DNA from 4 places in the Streptomyces sp. NPDC048185 genome. Region 4 is predicted to be linked to each of the others. Evidence: riboswitches for the same ligand, from Rfam matches in the RefSeq annotation. Region 4 holds a riboswitch; each other region holds the start of a gene.
The links. A riboswitch is a leader RNA that binds a small molecule or an ion and turns the genes downstream of it on or off. The one in region 4 is predicted to bind cobalamin.
Positions count from the first base shown of each region.

Region 1 (3,309 bases), on a different contig from region 4:
TCCTCGGGCGACAGCAGGGCCACCGTGCCGAAGAAGGACGCGAAGACGCCCCCGCGGTCGATGTCGCCGACGACGAGGACGGGGAGCCCGGCGCCCCGGGCGATCCCCATGTTCACGATGTCCGTCCGGCGCAGGTTGATCTCGGCCGGACTGCCCGCCCCCTCGCAGATCACCGCGTCGTACGTGCCCCGCAGCTCGGCCAGGCAGTCGAGGACCGTGCCGAGCAGCTGCCGCTGCCGCCCGCCGTGGTAACCGCGGGCGCTCATCTCCCCGACCGGCTTGCCGAGCAGCACGACCTGGCTGCTCTGCTCGCCGCCCGGCTTCAGCAGCACCGGGTTCATCAGCGCGGTCGGCTCGACGCGGCACGCCTGCGCCTGCATGGCCTGGGCCCGCCCGATCTCGGCGCCCTCGCGGGTGACGAAGGAGTTCAGCGACATGTTCTGCGCCTTGAAGGGCGCCACCTTGACGCCCCGGCGCACCAGCCAGCGGCAGATCCCGGCGGTGACGACGCTCTTGCCGGCGTCGGAGGTGGTGCCGGCGACGAGGAGGCCACCGTTCATGACGTACGTCCCTTCCTGCTGACCCCGCGGACGAGCAGCCGCGCGCCCGCGCACACGCCCAGCGCCAGCCAGCCCACGCGGCTCGACAGCCGCACCGCCCGCTCGATGTCGCCGGACCCGGCCCGGACGGCGCGTCCCGCCGCCCCGTTGAGCACCGGCCGGTGTTCGACCCGGCCGCCGTAGGAGAGCGTCCCGCCGAGCCGCACGCCCAGGGCGCCCGCGAAGGACGCCTCCACGGGCCCGGCGTTGGGGCTCGGGTGCTGCGCGGCGTCGGCACGCCAGGCCCGTACGGCACCCCGGGGATCGCCGCCGGCCACGGTGGTCAGGACGGCGGTCAGCCGGGCGCCCGGCCACCCGGCGAGGTCGTCGAGCCGGGCCGAGGCCCAGCCGTAGCGGCGGTACCTGGCGGACTTGTGGCCGACCATGGCGTCCAGCGTGTTCACGGCCCGGAAACCGAGCAGCCCCGGCACTCCGGCCACGGCGCCCCACACCAGGGCGCCCACGACCGCGTCGGAGGTGTTCTCGGCGACGGACTCCACGACGGCCCGCGCGATCCCGTCGGCGTCCAGCGCCTGCGGATCCCGCCCGCACAGGTGCGGCAGCCGGGCCCGGGCCGCCTCGACGTCCCCGGCCTCCAGCGCCCGCCCGACGGCGCGGGCCTCCCGGGCCAGCGAGGTCCCGCCCACGACGGCCCACGTGGCGGCGCCGGTCAGCGCGAGGGAGGCGGCGGGGGAGGGGCGGACGGCGCGCACGGCGGCGCTCCCCAGGACGACGGCGCCACCGGCGCAGACGGCGGTGTGCAGCGCGCCCCAGCCCCGGTGGTCACGCCACAGCACCCGTTCCACGGCGCCCGCGGCACGGCCGAACGCGGCGACCGGGTGCCCGCGGCGCGGATCGCCGAGGAGGAGGTCGCCGAGAAGACCGGCGGCGGCGCCGTACGCGAAGACGCGTTCGGCGCGCACGGCTCAGCCTGCCGTGCGGAGGGACGGCGGAAGTGCGTCTCGGGTGAGCCTGGAACGGCAGCCGCGCATGGCGATATGTCCTCACTCAGGGTGTCCACGCCCTGGTTCGACGAAATCGGCGGTGAGAGTTCCTGGCTCCCGGGACCGTACTCGCGTACTGCCCCGGTGACAGTGGCGGGACCGCGCCGGACTCGCACCGGCTTCCTCTCCTGCCGCCGTAATGGCTCCGGAAGTCCACCACGGCCCGCGAACACCCGTCAACTTGCTGTTGACCTGCAGCGGGGGAGTGTGCGGAGGCCCACACACGGGCGGTGTGCGCCGGCACGGAAAAAGCGCGGGGCGCGGGACGGTGGAGTCCGTCCCGCGCCCCGCGCACGATGTGCGCCCGGCGGTCAGGCGACGATCAGGTAGATGCCGTACGCCACCGCCGCCGCACAGGCCGCGAAGCAGGCGTAGGCACCGGTCACCGCGAGCACCGCGGAACCGCCCTGGGCGGCGGCCCGCTCCTGGCGGGAGAGGCCGACGACGCCGAGGGTGAACAGGGCCACCAGGGCCACGGTGGCCACGAGGCTGACGCCGAAGACGGAGCCGAGGGCTGCCCAGTCGATTGTCATGGCGGTTCTCTTCCTTCGTACCCGGACGCGGGCTCAGACGGTGGTGGCGGCCGACGGGGTCTTGGTGTCGGCGACGGCGGCCGGGGCCGCGACGGTGGCGGTGAGCTCCTCGCTCACGCCCGCGGGGGGCGGGGTCACGGCGGCGATCGCCGTGGTCACCACGCCGGCCGGCTCGGGCTCGCCGCCGCCGTTGACGTTGGTGTGGTCGACGACCTCGCGCCGGGAGATCCGCCAGATCGCGAAGCTGGAGGCGAGCAGGAAGACCGCGACGAGCGCCGTGCCCCAGTCCCCGAAGCCGCAGATCCACTCGGCGAGGGCGGCGACCAGGGCCGCGGCCGGCAGGGTCAGGCCCCAGGCGACGAACATGCGGGTGGCCGTGGACCAGCGGACCACACCGCCCTTGCGGCCGAGGCCCGCGCCCATGACCGCGCCGGAGACCGAGTGGGTGGTGGAGAGGGAGAAGCCGAGGTGCGAGGAGGCCAGGATGACCGTCGCGGCGCTGGTCTGGGCGGCGAAGCCCTGCTGCGGCTGGAGGTCGGTGAGGCCCTTGCCCATGGTGCGGATGATGCGCCAGCCGCCGAGGTAGGTGCCGAGCGCGATGGCCATGCCCGCGGACAGGATGACCCACACGGGCGGGTTCGAGCCGGGGGCGAGGGCGCCGCCGGCGATCAGGGCGAGGGTGATGATGCCCATCGTCTTCTGGGCGTCGTTGGTGCCGTGGGCGAGCGAGACCAGGCCGGCCGAGGCGATCTGCCCGGCGCGGTAGCCCTTCTCCGCGGCCTTGCCGTCGGCCTTGCGGCCGAGCGAGTACGTCAGCCGGGAGGCGAGCATCGCCGCGACACCCGCGACGATCGGGGCGGCGACGGCCGGCAGGAGCACCTTGGTGACGAGCACGTCGCCGTGGACGGCGCCGATGCCCGCCGAGGCGACGGCGGCGCCGATCAGGCCGCCCATCAGGGCGTGCGAGGAGCTGGACGGAAGCCCGACCAGCCAGGTCAGCAGGTTCCAGAGGATCGCGCCGACCAACGCGGCGAAGATGACCTCGGGACGGATGCCGGTCTCGTCGACGAGACCCTTGGAGATCGTGTTGGCGACCTCCACCGAGAGGAAGGCGCCCACAAGGTTCAGCACGGCGGACATGGCCACCGCGACCTTGGGTTTGAGTGCACCGGT
Region 1 covers NZ_JBIDAN010000001.1:63,300-66,608, reverse strand. Annotated here, with positions in the region: gene ACGF3H_RS00340 (cobyric acid synthase) at 1-560, opposite strand, end outside; gene ACGF3H_RS00335 (cobalamin biosynthesis protein) at 557-1,522, opposite strand; cobalamin riboswitch at 1,627-1,777, opposite strand; gene ACGF3H_RS00330 (hypothetical protein) at 1,915-2,136, opposite strand; gene ACGF3H_RS00325 (inorganic phosphate transporter) at 2,170-3,309, opposite strand, start outside.
Region 1: it holds a riboswitch for cobalamin, as region 4 does, so the genes downstream of both, ACGF3H_RS00335 (cobalamin biosynthesis protein) here and ACGF3H_RS27245 (ribonucleoside-diphosphate reductase subunit alpha) in region 4, are expected to answer to the same signal.

Region 2 (3,309 bases), on a different contig from region 4:
CAGTGCAGCATCCACAGCCCCGGGTTGTCGGCGTCGAAGTCGAGCACCAGCTTGCGGTGCGGGAGGACCACCGCGGTGTCCTTGCGCGCGCCCAGCCCGTCCAGTCCGGCGATGGCGAAGGTGTGCCCGTGCAGGTGCATCGGATGCCACATGTCCGTGGCGTTGACGAGGGTGAGCCGTACCCGTTCCCCGGCGCGCACCGCGCGGCGCTGCTCCACGGAGTAGGCCTCGTGGTCGAAGCCCCAGTCGTACCTCTCCATGCCGCCGGTGATCCGGATGCGCATCTCGCGGTCGGGTTCGCGATCGTCCAGGGCCACGGAGTCGTCGGGGACGAGACGGCGCGCGGGGACGGTCCTGCCGTCGAGCTCGTCCGGGCGGACGTCCGCGGGCGGGAGATTTCTGTTCCCCTTGCCGGTGCGCAGGACGGCGAGGGCGCTTCCCTCCTTCCCCTCGGGGAGCGCGACCAGGGGGAAGACGCCGTCGCGGGCGGTGATCAGGACGTCGTACCGCTCCGCCATACCGACGAGCAGGGCATCGGTGCGCGTGTGCTTCACCGGATAGCCGTCGGTGTGGGTGACCGTCATCTCGTGGCCGCCCAGCGCGACCCGGAACGCCGTCTCGGCACCGGCGTTGATGATGCGCAGCCGGACGCGGTCGCCGGGACGGCACCGGAACACCTCGGGACGACCGGGCAGGCGCCCGTTGACCAGGTGGTACGGGTGGGCGACGCTGCCGCCCCCGCCGTGCAGCATGCGGCTGTAGGACGTGCGCAGCACCCGGGAGGGACCCGCCGGTCTTACGGCCGGCGAGGGCAGCGCCGTCGCCGGCCGGGCGGGGCTCCCGCCGCGGCCCGGCCCCATGGCCATGTGCCCCCCGTCCGCCGCGGCACCGGGCCTGAGCTGGTCCAGGACCTCCTCGGGGGTGGAACCCTCAACGCCGTCGACCCAGTCGTCCAGGACGACGATCCACTCCTTGTCGTAGGACAGCGGTTCGCGCGGGTCGTCGACGACGAGCGGCGCGTACAGGGCCCGGTCGGCCTGCACGCCGACGTGGGAGTGGAGGAGATACGTTCCCGGCTGTCCGGCGGTGAAGCGGTAGCGGAAATCGGACCCGGGACGGATCGGCGCCTGGGTGAGATCCGGAACGCCGTCCATGTCGCAGCGCAGCCGCACCCCGTGGCAGTGCAGGGTGGTGCCGGCCGGCAGCCGGTTGGCGAGCGTCATGTCGAGCACGTCGCCGGCGGTGACACGGACCAGGGGGCCCGGCAGCGCCTCGTCGTACGCCCAGCTCGGCACCGACCGACCGCCGAGGTCCAGGGTCGTCTCGGCGGCGGTGAGCCGGTACGTGCGCACCGGACCGGCCCCGCGTCTCCGCTCGGCCGCGAGGACTTCCGGGTCGGAGGGATTGACGTAACCCGGGGGCCCGGCCGGAACGAAGGCCGTCCCGACGGCCGCTCCCCGAGGACCGGGGCTCGGTCCGGAGCCGGAGCCCGTGCAGGCTGCCAGGACACCCGCACCGGCAGCGGCGAACGGGGCGCGGAGCAGGGTACGCCGAGAAGGTGTGAACATGTCTGAATGAGACACGCCGGATGATCGAACAGCCCGTCGATGCGGCCGAATGCCTGATCCGGCGGTGGTGGATTCCACCGTCAGGCGGAGGGCCACGGACGACGTGCCCGCCTCCTCCGCGGGTCGGCGCGCCGCGCTCGGCCGGCCGCCGGGGCCGGGCGCGGGCCGTCGGCTGTTTCCGGTGCCGGCCGCCCGCCGGGCAGCCACGGGGCCTTGGTAGCCTCTCAGGGCCAGTCGAGCCACATCCGAGGCCAGGGAATCCGGTGCGAATCCGGAACTGACGCGCAGCGGTGAGGGGGACGGGCGGGGCACGAAGCCACTGGGAGACCGGGAAGGCGCCCCGACCGGACGAACCCGAGTCCGAAGACCTGCTGGCACCTCCGCACCCCGGCGCGGAGGGACGTCCGCAGGCCAGGCTCCGCGTACGAGCCCCGACCCCGAAGGCATGCCCGTGCTCCGCACCTCCCTCCTGCTCCGCGCTCCGGCCGTTCTCCGTGCTCCGGCGCTTCTCCTCTCGTCCGCCCTGCTGCTCACCGCCTGCGGTTCCTCCGGCGAGGGCGACGCGAAGTCGCACCAGACCCCCGGCGCCGGCTTCCCCGTCACCCTGGACAACTGCGGTCACGAGGTCACCCTGACGTCGGCCCCGAAGCGCGCCGTCTCCCTCGACCAGGGCACCACCGAGATCCTGCTCGCGCTCGGCCTCGCCGACCGCATGGCCGGAACGGCCACCTGGACCGACCCGGTCATGAAGGGCCTGGAGAAGGCGAACGCGACCGTGCCCCGGCTCGCCGACGACAACCCGTCCTTCGAGAAGGTCCTGGACGCCGAACCCGACTTCGTCACCGCCTCGTTCGTCTCCACCCTCGGCACGGGCGGGGTCGCCACCCGCGACCGGTTCGAGAAGCTGGGTGTGCCGGCCTACGTCTCCCCGTCCGACTGCTCGGCGGGCAAGGACAACGGCAGCGGGGGCGACGGATCGCGCAGCGAGCCGCTCACTCTCGACGTCGTCCACGGAGAGATACGCGACCTGGCCCGCGCGTTCGGCGTCCGCGAGCGCGGCGAGGAGCTCGTCGCCGACCTGCGCAGGAGGGTGAGCACAGCGACCGCGGGACTGCACGCCTCGGACGTCTCCCTCATGTACTGGTTCGCCAACTCCCAGTCGCCCTACCTGGCCGGCTGCTGCGGCGCGCCGGGCGCCATCACCCGCGCGGTCGGCGCGCGGAACGCCTTCGCCGACACCCATGACGAATGGCCCCAGATCAACTGGGAGACCGTCGCCGACCGCGACCCCGACGTCATGGTGATCGGCGACCTGACCCGCAAGCAGCAGACCGCCGAGACCGCCGAGGCGAAGATCGAGTTCCTGGAGAGCAACCCCGCCACACGCAACCTCACCGCGGTGAGGAAGAAGCGGTACGTCCTGCTCAGCGGGCAGGCGATGAACCCGTCCATCCGGACGGTCGAGGGGATCGAGAAGGTCGCGGCCGGGCTGCGCGACTTCGGGCTCGCCGAGTGAGCGCCCGTACCCTGCTGCAGACGGGCGGTGGCCTGGCGGCGCTGCTCGCGTCGATCGCCGCGGCCGTGACGATCGGGCCGGCCGACATCTCCGCCGGCGACGTGTGGGCCGCCGCCGCGGCCCACCTCGGACTCGGCGAAAGCACGCTGGCGCCGCTGCGGGACTCGATCGTGTGGAACCTGCGGATGCCGCGCACCCTCCTCGCCGCCGTGTGCGGGGCCGGAC
Region 2 covers NZ_JBIDAN010000015.1:30,460-33,768, forward strand. Annotated here, with positions in the region: gene ACGF3H_RS32315 (multicopper oxidase family protein) at 1-1,568, opposite strand, end outside; cobalamin riboswitch at 1,783-1,959, shown strand; gene ACGF3H_RS32320 (ABC transporter substrate-binding protein) at 2,014-3,084, shown strand; gene ACGF3H_RS32325 (iron chelate uptake ABC transporter family permease subunit) at 3,081-3,309, shown strand, end outside.
Region 2: it holds a riboswitch for cobalamin, as region 4 does, so the genes downstream of both, ACGF3H_RS32320 (ABC transporter substrate-binding protein) here and ACGF3H_RS27245 (ribonucleoside-diphosphate reductase subunit alpha) in region 4, are expected to answer to the same signal.

Region 3 (3,309 bases), on a different contig from region 4:
GCTGGGCGGCGCGCCCGTCGGGCCGAAGGCGCTGCCGGGTGCCGTCCTGGCCGCGCTGGCCACCCTGCCGCTCGGTGTGGTCCTGGGCCCCGAGGCCCCCCTGATGGCCGTCGGCAGCGGGCTCGCCCTGCTCGCGGTGCGGCGGGCGCGCGCGGACCCGAAGGCGAGCGCGATCCTGGCGACGGCCGGCTCGACCGCCGCGATCTCCACGATCCTCGGCGGCCCGGTGGCGGCGGCCGTTCTGCTCATGGAGGGCGCGGGGCTGGCCGGCGCCCGGATGGCCGCCCTGCTGCTGCCGTGTCTGCTGGCCAGCGCGACGGGCGCCCTGGTCTTCACGGGCTTCGGACAGTGGACCGGCCTGGACATCGGCGCGCTGTCGCTGCCGCAGGTGCCGCCGAGCACCGGCCCCGACGCCGCTGACTTCCTGTGGGGCGTCCCGACGGCGGCGCTGATCGCGGTACTGATCACGCTGGCCCGCGCGCTCGGCCGCCGCACCGTCGGCTGGACCAGCCACCGCACGGCTGTCCGCACCGTCCTGTGCGCCACGGCGGTCGGCGTCTGCATCGCCGCGTACGCCCTGATCACCGGCCGTTCGCCGGCGGAGGCGGCGTTGTCCGGTCAGGCGGCTCTCGCCCAGCTCGCCGCGCATCCGCACGCCTGGTCCGTGGGCGCGCTCGTCGCGCTCGTCGCGTGCAAGGGGCTGGCGTGGGGCATCGCCCTGGGCAGTCTGCGCGGGGGCCCGATCTTCCCCTCCGTGCTGCTGGGCACGGCGACGGCGATGGCCTGCTCGGGCCTGCCCGGCTTCGGCGTCACCCCGGCCCTCGCCCTCGGCATCTCCGCCGCGGCGGCCGCGGTGACGGGGCTGCCACTGGCCAGTTCGGTGCTCGCGGTCCTGCTGGTGGGCAGGGACGCGCACGACCAGATGCCGCTGATCGTCGTCGCGTCGGTGGTCTCGTTCGTCGTCGCCCAGGTGATCCGCCGAAGCCCACCGGAGACGGAGGCATCGGCGCGGCCGGGGGCGGCACCCGAGGCGGAGCCGGATCGGTGACCTGCCGTCGGGACGGCCGGGACCGCCGGGCCGGGCCCGGTGCCTCCCTGCGTTCGGCGCGTCCCTGGCTGGCCAGGGTGGGTGTGGCCCTGGGCCTCGTCGTGGCCTACTTCCTGCTGCCCCTCGACCGGCTGGGCCCCCACCACCCGGTGCTGAGCTGGGTCTTCTTCGCCGTGGGTCTGACGGCCGTGGCCGCGCTGCTGCTGCGGCAGATCCGCCACGTCCTCACCGGCCGCACGGACACCCATCCCGGTGTGGTCATCCCCCTGCTGGTCCTGCTGTCGGTGCACGTCTTCGCCGCGACCTACTACGTCCTGGCCAAGCAGCCCGGTGAGTTCGACGGGCTGCGCACCCGCGTCGACTCCCTGTACTTCACCGTCGTCACCCTGGCCACCGTCGGCTACGGGGACATCACCCCGCGGGGCCAGACGGCGCGGATCGTGACGATCCTGCAGATCATCTACAGCTTCGTCTTCCTCACCGCCGCCGGCACGGCACTGGGCCAGCAGCTGCGTTCCCGGGTGGCCGGGCACGGCGACGACGAGCCCGGCCGTGACGACCCGCCACCTCGCCCTCCGCCACGGGGGTGAGGAGATCTTCGCCACGTAGCGCGAGGAGTGCGGCGCCGTACGGCGGGGCGCCGGCACGGAATGCAGTCACGGCCGCGGGTCCGGCGGGGGCCGGCCGCGGGGAGGCCCGCTTGTCACCACCCTCGTGGGCGCACTACTGTCGCCACGCCTTGGTGAACGGGAAATCCGGTGAAGTACCGGTGCGGCCCTCGCCACTGTGATCGGGAAGTCCGGCTCCAGCCCTCACGGGCAGCCACTGGGTCCTCGCGGACCCGGGAAGGCGGAGTGCGGGCGGTGGTACCCGTCAGCCAGGAGACCGGCCAAGGCGCGTCGTCCATCCACGAGGTGCTGGAGAGGGTCTGCTGAGCCATGCACATAGCCGAGGGCTTTCTGCCTCCGGCGCACGCGATCGCCTGGGGCGTCGCGTCCGCGCCGTTCGTCCTCCACGGAGTACGGTCACTCACCCGTGAGGTCCGGGAGCATCCCGAGAGCACGCTGCTGCTCGGGGCCTCCGGAGCCTTCACGTTCGTACTGTCGGCCCTGAAACTGCCCTCCGTCACCGGGAGTTGCTCGCACCCCACCGGGACCGGTCTGGGCGCCATCCTGTTCCGGCCGCCCATCATGGCGGTGCTGGGCACGATCACCCTGCTCTTCCAGGCCCTGCTGCTCGCCCACGGCGGTCTGACCACACTCGGCGCCAACGCCTTCTCGATGGCGATCGCCGGCCCGTGGGCCGGATACGGCACCTACCGCCTGCTGCGCCGGTACGGGGCACCGCTGATGGTCACGGTGTTCTTCGCGGCGTTCGTCGCCGACCTGTCCACCTACTGCGTCACCAGCGTGCAGCTCGCGCTGGCCTTCCCCGACCCGAGCAGCGGATTCCTGGGCGCGCTCGGCAAGTTCGGGTCCATCTTCGCCGTCACGCAGATCCCGCTCGCGGTGAGCGAGGGCCTGCTCACGGTGGTCGTGATGCGGCTGCTGGTGCAGTCCAGCAAGGGCGAGCTGACCCGGCTGGGCGTGCTGTCCGCGGACGCCGGCGAGCGCGAGGAGGCGGTGGCCCGATGAAGCGCAACACGAAGATCAACCTCCTGCTGCTGCTCGCCGTGGCCGTGCTGGCGGTGCTGCCGCTGGCGCTCGGCCTCGGCGACCACAAGGAGGAGCCGTTCGCCGGTGCCGACGCCGAGGCGGAGACGGCGATCACGGAGATCGAGCCGGACTACGAGCCGTGGTTCTCGCCGCTGTACGAGCCGCCGTCCGGCGAGATCGAGTCCGCGCTGTTCGCCGTGCAGGCGGCGCTCGGCGCGGGGGTGCTGGCCTACTACTTCGGTCTGCGCCGGGGACGGCGGCAGGGCGAGGAGCGGGCGGCCCGGGCCGCCCGGCAGGACGCGCACGCGCCCGAAGGGGACTGAGTGCTGCCGATCGACGCGGCGGCGCACAGCAGCCGGTGGCGTCACCGCCACCCGGTGGACAAGGCGGTGCTCGGGCTGGGTCTGACCGTGCTGGCCATCTCCCTGCCGCCCTGGCCGGGCGCGGCGCTGGTGCTGGTCGCGGCGCTGGCCGTGCTGCTCGGTCCGGCGGGTGTGCCCGGGCGTCGGCTGTGGCGGGCCTACCGGGTGCCGCTGGGGTTCTGCGTCACCGGCGCGCTGCCGCTGCTGGTGCGGGTCGGGGGCCCGGACGGCTTCGTGGGCGCGG
Region 3 covers NZ_JBIDAN010000004.1:216,341-219,649, reverse strand. Annotated here, with positions in the region: gene ACGF3H_RS14590 (chloride channel protein) at 1-1,048, shown strand, start outside; gene ACGF3H_RS14585 (potassium channel family protein) at 1,117-1,638, shown strand; cobalamin riboswitch at 1,772-1,957, shown strand; gene ACGF3H_RS14580 (energy-coupling factor ABC transporter permease) at 1,987-2,682, shown strand; gene ACGF3H_RS14575 (energy-coupling factor ABC transporter substrate-binding protein) at 2,679-3,026, shown strand; gene cbiQ (cobalt ECF transporter T component CbiQ) at 3,027-3,309, shown strand, end outside.
Region 3: it holds a riboswitch for cobalamin, as region 4 does, so the genes downstream of both, ACGF3H_RS14580 (energy-coupling factor ABC transporter permease) here and ACGF3H_RS27245 (ribonucleoside-diphosphate reductase subunit alpha) in region 4, are expected to answer to the same signal.

Region 4 (3,309 bases):
CAGGTAGGAGTTGACCTGGAGGAACTCTCCGGACAGCGTCTCGCGCTTGAACAGGTTCGACACCTGCGGCTCGATGCACTCGTAGGCGCCCACGATGGAGGCGATGGTCGCGGTCGGCGCGATCGCGAGGAGCAGCGAGTTGCGCAGCCCGGTCGTCGCGATGCGCGTCCGCAGCGCCGCCCAGCGCTCGGGCCAGGTGTGCTCGACGTCGTAGTGGTCGGGGTGCAGCACACCACGGGCGGTACGCGTCTTCTCCCAGGCCGGCAGCGGGCCGTTGCGCTCGGCGAGGTCGGCGGACGTCTCGTACGCGGCGAGCATGATGCGCTCGGCGATCCGGGTGGACAGAGCCTTGGCCTCGGGGGAGCCGAAGGGCAGGCGCAGCTGGAAGAAGACGTCCTGCAGGCCCATCGCGCCGAGGCCGACCGGGCGCCAGCGGGCGTTGGAGCGGCCCGCCTGCTCGGTCGGGTAGAAGTTGATGTCGACGACCCGGTCCAGGAAGGTCACGGCGGTGCGGACGGTGGCGTCCAGCCGCTCCCAGTCGATGTCGCCCCCGGTCACGAAGGCGCCCAGGTTGACCGAGCCGAGGTTGCAGACCGCCGTCTCCCCGTCGTCCGTGACCTCAAGGATCTCCGTGCAGAGGTTGGAGGAGTGGACGGTGTGGCCCGGCTCGGCGGTCTGGTTGGCGGTGCGGTTGGCGGCGTCCTTGAAGGTCATCCAGCCGTTGCCGGTCTGCGCGAGGGTGCGCATCATGCGGCCGTACAGCTCACGCGCCGGGAGGGTCTTCCTGGCCAGTCCCTTCGCCTCGGCCGCCCGGTAGGCCGCGTCGAACTCCGCGCCCCACAGGTCGACCAGCTCCGGCACGTCCGAGGGCGAGAACAGCGACCAGGGCCCGTCCGCGTCCACCCGGCGCATGAACTCGTCCGGCACCCAGTGCGCGAGGTTCAGGTTGTGCGTGCGGCGGGCGTCCTCGCCCGTGTTGTCCCGCAGCTCCAGGAACTCCTCGATGTCGGCGTGCCAGGTCTCCAGGTAGACCGCCGCCGCGCCCTTGCGCCGGCCGCCCTGGTTCACCGCGGCGACCGAGGCGTCCAGCGTCTTCAGGAACGGGACGATGCCGTTGGAGTGCCCGTTGGTGCCGCGGATCAGCGAACCCCGGGCGCGGACGCGGGAGTAGGCGATGCCGATGCCGCCGGCGTGCTTGGAGAGGCGGGCGACCTGGTGGAGGCGGTCGTAGAGGGAGTCCAGCTCGTCCTTGGGGGAGTCGAGGAGGTAGCAGGACGACATCTGGGCGTGCCGGGTGCCGGAGTTGAAGAGCGTGGGGGAGGAGGGCAGGTAGTCCAGGCGGCTCATCAGCCCGTAGAGCGCGGCGACTTCGTCCACCGACCTGCTCGTGTCGTCCTCGGCGAGCCCGGCGGCCACGCGCAGCAGGAAGTGCTGGGGCGTCTCGACGACCTTGCGGGTGTGCGGGTGGCGGAGGAGGTAACGGCTGTACAGCGTGCGCAGCCCGAAGTAGCCGAAGCGGTCGTCGGCGGCCGGGTCGGTCAGCGCGTCCAGGCGGGCCGCGTGCAGCCGGACGAACGCGGCGGTGCGGTCGGCGATCAGGCCCTCGCGGTGGCCGGTGGCGACGGACTCGGTGAAGGAGGTGACGCCCTGGGAGGCGGCCTCGGCGCGGATGCCGATGGTCAGCAGCCGGGCGGCCAGCCGGGAGTAGACCGGGTCCTCCGAGATCAGGCCGGCCGCGGCCTCCGTGGCCAGCTCCCGCAGCTCCGCCTCGTCGGCCCGCGCGGACCGGCCGCGCAGCGCGGCGGCGGCGACCCGCCCGGGGTCGGCGCCCCGGAGGTCCGCGGTGAGGTCGGTCAGGGTCCGCAGCAGGGCGGCACCGGGCCCGTCGGCCGCCTCGGCCACGGGGGTCGCAGAAGCCGTCGCAGCGGACGTGGAGACCGGGTCGGCTGGCGCGATGGTCACGTGGGGCACTCCCTCGCTCGGCACGGGGCCAGGCGGAGGGCAGGGGGCAGCTCACGAGCGCACGCGGCGTCGCGTCCACCGGCCCATTCCGCGAGGCCCGGACGTCGTGGCACCCGGACCGGGACGGCCGGGCGCACTGTCGGCAGGTCCTCGGACTGAAGCCCGTGCGCTCACGCGGATACGCGAACACGCACAAGTACACCGTTGCGGGACAGTTCCGGATTCTCACCGGATTCCCCTGCGGCGACAGCGAGCACGAGCATACATCTTGTGCCGGGTCTCGCCAGCACCCCCAGATGTTGTGCCGTGCCGGTGTCAGAGCGTCAGTTGATAGGTGAGCAGAGTGATGTCGTCGAGCTCCGGCAGCGGGTTCCAGTCGCGGCCGGGCGTGCGGGTGAAACCCAGGCGTTCGTAGAGCCGGTGGGCGGTGCGCATGGTCCGCTGGGTCGACAGCACGACGCGTGCGCAGCCCTCGACCGCCCGCGCGCGGTCGACACAGGACCGTACGAGGGCCTCGCCGACGCCGCGTCCCCGCGCGTCGTGGGCGACGGCGAGCATGCGTATCTCGGCCTCGCCGGGCCGGGCGATGTCGGCCATGGGGCCCCCGGACGGCACGAAGGTCACGCCGCCGAGGACGCGGCCGTCCGCCGTGGCGACCAGGAGCTCCGCGGCGGCGGCCCGCTCGGCCGCGTTCCGCAGTGCGCCGAGGTAGGGGTCGCTCTCACCGAGGTCGAGGAAGCCGTCGTGGAGATAGGCGTGGGCGGTGATGTCGCCGAGGGCCCCGTACTCGTCGGGTGACGCCGGCCGGATCGCGAAGTCCATGGGCCGAGTGTGCCCGACGGGCACGACGACGGGCCGCCGGATTTCTCCGACGGCCCGTCGCCCGCGGGGGGTCAGTGCGAGGTGCCCGCGGTGGCCGGGGGCAGCTCCGTCTGGACGCCGGGGTCGCCCGCGTCCGCCGTGTAGTCGCCCGGCTGGGTCTCGTCGACGCCGTCGGGCGCCTTGACGGCCTTCAGGACGAAGGTCAGGACCACGGTGACCAGGACGTTCAGCACGAACGCGGTGAGACCGATGTAACCGATCTCCCCGATGCCCGGGATCTCCTTCGAGGAGCCGCCGAAGTGCGCCTGCGTCGGCGAGGCGACCCCGTACGCGGCGGCCGTGCCGTAGACCATGCCGACCGCCCAGCCGGCGAGCAGGGCCCAGCGGTGGAACCAGCGGGTGAACAGGCCGCCCACCAGGGCCGGGAAGGTCTGCAGGATCCAGATGCCGCCCAGCAGCTGGAAGTTGATCGCGACCGTCTTGTCCATGCCGAGGACGAAGATCAGCGCGCCCACCTTCACCAGC
Region 4 covers NZ_JBIDAN010000010.1:202,757-206,065, reverse strand. Annotated here, with positions in the region: gene ACGF3H_RS27245 (ribonucleoside-diphosphate reductase subunit alpha) at 1-1,962, opposite strand, end outside; cobalamin riboswitch at 2,086-2,242, opposite strand; gene ACGF3H_RS27240 (GNAT family N-acetyltransferase) at 2,278-2,784, opposite strand; gene mctP (monocarboxylate uptake permease MctP) at 2,856-3,309, opposite strand, start outside.